2 regions of the Pseudoalteromonas sp. Ld19 genome follow, and region 2 is predicted to be linked to the other one. Evidence: riboswitches for the same ligand, from Rfam matches in the RefSeq annotation. Region 2 holds a riboswitch; the other holds the start of a gene.
What was found. Region 2 has a riboswitch for cobalamin ahead of ACJJVZ_RS17360 (ABC transporter ATP-binding protein). Riboswitches for the same ligand answer to the same signal wherever they lie in the genome.

Region 1 (2,403 bases), on a different contig from region 2:
CCTCCTTTTATTTCTTTGGCAAATAAAAAGGTAAACGCTACGATACTGATCAAAAAAATTGCTTGGTAAACACGCCTTGTCACGACAAATCCTAAAATCGCTTAAAAAAGAGACCGAAGTATATCAAACTAATTTAGTATCGCACCTGAACAAGGTGCAGAAAAATGTAAAGATTTATTATTTTAGCGTTATAATTGCGGCATAAATTAAGATTACACCAATTGCATTAAATTAGTGATCTATTATAGCGATAAGAAAATAGCTCAATAATAAGGCTAAAATTATGATACATAGTTGTTCTATATAAATAATTTTTAACCTCGTTAGTAAGTTATTTAATACGCTAGAATGATCATGTTTTTAATAAAATTGGTATTAGACCGTTAGGAGAAACCAGTGCCTTCATTTGATATTGTATCTGAAGTAGAAATGAACGAAGCTAAAAACGCAGTCGATAACGCAAATCGTGAACTAGAAACACGCTTTGACTTTAGAGGCGTTGATGCATCTATAGAGTTAAATGATAAAACAATTAAATTAAAAGCCGAAGCAGACTCTCAGGTTATGCAGTTATTTGATATTTTGGCGAACAAAATATCTAAGCGTGGCATGGACGTATCAAGTTTAGAGCTACAAGATATTAGTCGTGCAGGCAAAAATGTTTTTCGTAATGTAGGGTTAAAGCAAGGCATCGAAAAAGACATGGCTAAAAAAGTTGTAAAAGCCATTAAAGACTCGAAAGTTAAAGTGCAAGCGGCGATTCAAGGTGAAGAAGTACGTGTAACAGGTAAAAAACGCGACGACCTTCAAGAAGCAATGCAGGTTGTGCGCAGCGCCGATTTAGGCCAGCCTTTCCAATTTAAAAATTTCCGTGATTAAAACACCTCCAAAAATCTAGCTAACCAGCTAGGGGGTTAATTAAAAGCCAAACAGCAGTGTTTGGCTTTTTTGTTATATGGGCTTGCTCTTTCATAACTCACATTGGTAAATCTGTATTTAGCTATATAGACGTCCATTGACATTTATCAACAAAATACTCACAATAGCGGCATATTTTCAAGGTGCTTGCTAAACGCTTCAAGTTAATAAGTTTTTAGCAGGATAATCGGGAAGTTGGTGCGTTTTCACGATGACTACAAACCCAACACTGCCCCCGCAACGGTAAAGTATGGCATGTTTTTATGTGCTTACTGAGTCCGGAGACCGGCCTTGATGCAATCTTACTTACTTAAATCTTTGCGGTGGGCAAAGGTAGGGGATCTCATGCTAAACAAAACAACCCTTGGCGTTGCAATTTCTGCTGCGCTTTCATTTTCTGCGTCTGGTGCAGAACAATCAATTGAAAAAATAACCGTTACAGCTAATAAGCTTGAGCAATCAATTAATGATGTTTTAGCGAGCGTAAATGTTATTGAACGTGCTGAAATAGAAGCAAGTAACGTACGCGATTTACCAGCATTACTAAGTAAACAGGTGGGTTTTCAAGTTAACCCAAACGGTGGTTTTGGTCAAAATACAGGTGTTTCACTGCGTGGTACGGGCTCTGGCGATACGTTGATTTTGATTGACGGTGTACGTACAGGTTCTGCAACCCTTGGTATAAAAGCATTAAGTAATATCCCTCTAAATAGTATTGAACGCATAGAAATTATTAAAGGTTCTCGCGCAGCTGTTTATGGCTCTGATGCACTCGCTGGTGTTATTAATATTATTACGCGTGAGTCAGATAACTTATCTCTAAGCGCTACATTTGGTTCAGACTCTTATCAAAATTATCAAGTTGCAGGCTCTGTAAAATCAGATGATATAACGACAGCATTTAACGCAGGCTTTGAAAAAACAGATAACTTTGACGTACTGCAAAGCGTAGCACCAGATGAAGATGGCTATGAAAATAAAAATCTTGGTTTTAAAGTAAATTACACAGATGCACACTACGGTAACTTTAAGTTATTAGGTCAATACAGTGAAGGTTTTGCAGATTACGACAGTCGCTTTAGCCCTGCCACAAGTACTGTAGAAATAGGTGATTTTAAAAACTATCAGCTTTCTGCAGGTTGGAGTAAAAACTACACGAACCAATCGCACAGCATTGATTTAGCGCTTGCAACGGATGACTCTGATAACACTTATGTTAATTTTTCTACTGGTATGCCAATAACAAGTACATTTATAACTAAACGCACACAGGTCGATTATAACGGCCAATACCGACTATCTAATAATTTTAATATTAGTGGGGGTATTAACTGGTATAACGACGATGTATCGCAAAGTTCTACTATATTTGAAGTGCAAGAACGTGACGTACTGGCTGTGTTTGTAGGAGCTTACTACGATGCAGATAAAGTGCTGGCTAATTTAACGGTTCGCCAAGATGATGACGAGCAATTTGGTGACGAA
Region 2 (2,403 bases):
CCGATAACATAAAACCTGCGCTAATGCCGGATAGCGCCATAAGTAACACCACCCCAAAAGAGGCACCCGACGATATTCCAAATAAGTAAGGATCGGCTAACGGATTGCGCGTTACCGTTTGTAAAATAAGCCCCGCAATGGCTAAACCAGAGCCGGCTAAAAAGGCGAGTAATGTACGTGGCATTCTTAGCTCGTAAATAATACGCGTATTAAAAGAGGCATCATTTGAGAGCAAAAAACTATTAAGTACATCTTGCAATGAGATCTCTGCTGCGCCAAAACTAAGTGCTGCAAATAAGCTAAATAAAGCAGCTGCAGCACTTATAAATAGCGCAAGTGAGTGGCGAGTATCAACAGCGCTCATATTATTCGTAACCATAAAAGTAAGTGATATGAGGGATACTATTTCCAGATTGCGATAGCTGTGGGTGATTATTTACTTGGGCGCAGACACCAAAAACGTCGCCTAGCATGTTTTCGGTTAATACCTCACTTGGCGTGCCTGAATGCGTAATTTCACCATTTTTAATAACGACCAGTTCATCGCACATTGCAGAAGCTAAGTTTAAATCGTGAAACGATGCAAACACCGTAACACCCAAAGATTTAGCCAGCTCTATTACCTGTATTTGATATTTAACATCCAAATGGCTGGTAGGCTCGTCCATTATTAACAGTTGAGGTTGCTGGACTATGGCGCGGGCTATCAAGGCACGTTGCTTTTCCCCACCTGAGAGCGATTCAAAGCTTTGATCGCTATGATCTGCCAACCCTACAGTGTTGATAGCTTGGGTAATTTTTTGTTTATCAATGTTAGTTACCGAGCTAAATAGCGATTTATGAGGCGTTAGCCCAAGCGTAATAACGTCAAATACGCTTAAGTTAAATTGCGACGGGGTTTCTTGTAAAACAACCGCTACTTTTTTTGCGTACTCATCACTTTTTAGCTGCCAAATATCGGTGTTGTTAAATTCTATAACACCTTCAGTTGGTTTATTAAAACGATATAAACAACGCAATAAGCTCGATTTTCCTGCGCCATTGGGACCAATCAAACCAACAAATTTACCTGTGGTTATTTTAAGGTTTATTTTTTTAAGGATCGTTTTATTACCAATATCCCATGATAGGTTTTTAACGTTTAGTAATGGTGTATTTAATGGCGTTTGAGTGTGCAATAGTCAGTCCTAGACGGGGTTAAACTCACTAAAAATGCGATAAAAATACTAATGCACTACAAGAAAAAATGAGTAAACCCGCTCGTTAAAAGAATTCGTACCAATTGCACTAAATTAGTGATTTATTATAGCGACAAAGAAATAGCACAATAACAAGGTAAAAATTATGACATATACTTGTTCTATATGAATAATTTTTAACGCAGTGAGTAAGTTACTTAATTTGCTAGAAAGATCATGCTTTTAATAAAATTGGTATTATACCATTTGTATCTGACTTAAAGCTTTGCGCTAATTACAGTTGCGGGAACAGTCGAGGACTCTCACCTCATTCCAAATGAATGTCTATTATGGGCGGCTAAGTAAATAATTTAAAGCAAAAAAAACCGCACTTAAAGAATGCGGTTAAAAAGGGAGTGTTTTAACTAATCGTTAAAACTTGTATTCCATACCCAAGCCTACGTAGTCTTGGTCAACATTGTTATCCATATCGAAGCTTGAGTAAAAACCAAATACTTTAATGTTTTTATTTAATTTGTGATCAATACCCACTGAGATTGCTGACTTATCATTACTGTCGTCAAAATCCATAGCTTGATATTGCACTTTAAAAGTATTGCTGCCCATGCTGTAAGCCGCATTTACTAAGTAACCATCAGCTTCTGCGCTACCGTCTACTTTTTCTTGTGTTTGGTACATTGCGCCCAATTTAAAGCCTTCAATTTTACCTTGAATTGACGCACGTACTACATCGTAGCCATTTACTTCACTATCAGCCGCAATAGATGCATATACTGCACTCTTTTTAAGTGCAACATCACCGTAAGTAACAGCCATTGAATAACCATTATCTGCATCCACGTCATCTTCGGCAATAAAAGTAGCAAGTACTTTAAAACCTTCGTATGAGTTTGATGAATAGCTAACTGAATCACCTAAACGATTTTCACCTTTAAATACATTTTTAATATCGCCTTCAAGGTCATTAAATAAATCTAACTTACCTTGAGATTGTTTAAGTGCAGTATCATTACGTCCAATTACAACTTGACCGAACGCACCTTTTAAACCAACGTATTGGTTACGCGCAGAAATGTTATCGTCATTATCGCCTTTTGAATCAGCATCAGACACATCAACTTGAAATTCAAACTTATAAACAGCTTCTAAGCCGTCATTTATTTTTTCAGAACCCTTTAAGCCAAAACGAGATGCATTACTTTTA

Region 1: linked by a shared signal. The riboswitch ahead of ACJJVZ_RS07390 (TonB-dependent receptor domain-containing protein) and the one ahead of ACJJVZ_RS17360 (ABC transporter ATP-binding protein) in region 2 are both predicted to bind cobalamin.

What each region holds. Positions count from the first base shown of each region.
Region 1 is NZ_JBISHA010000017.1:484,514-486,916, forward strand. It holds gene ACJJVZ_RS07380 (VanZ family protein) at 1-83, opposite strand, end outside; gene ACJJVZ_RS07385 (YajQ family cyclic di-GMP-binding protein) at 397-879, shown strand; cobalamin riboswitch at 1,043-1,227, shown strand; gene ACJJVZ_RS07390 (TonB-dependent receptor domain-containing protein) at 1,264-2,403, shown strand, end outside.
Region 2 is NZ_JBISHA010000022.1:104,782-107,184, forward strand. It holds gene ACJJVZ_RS17355 (FecCD family ABC transporter permease) at 1-364, opposite strand, end outside; gene ACJJVZ_RS17360 (ABC transporter ATP-binding protein) at 366-1,178, opposite strand; cobalamin riboswitch at 1,425-1,565, opposite strand; gene ACJJVZ_RS17365 (porin) at 1,611-2,403, opposite strand, start outside.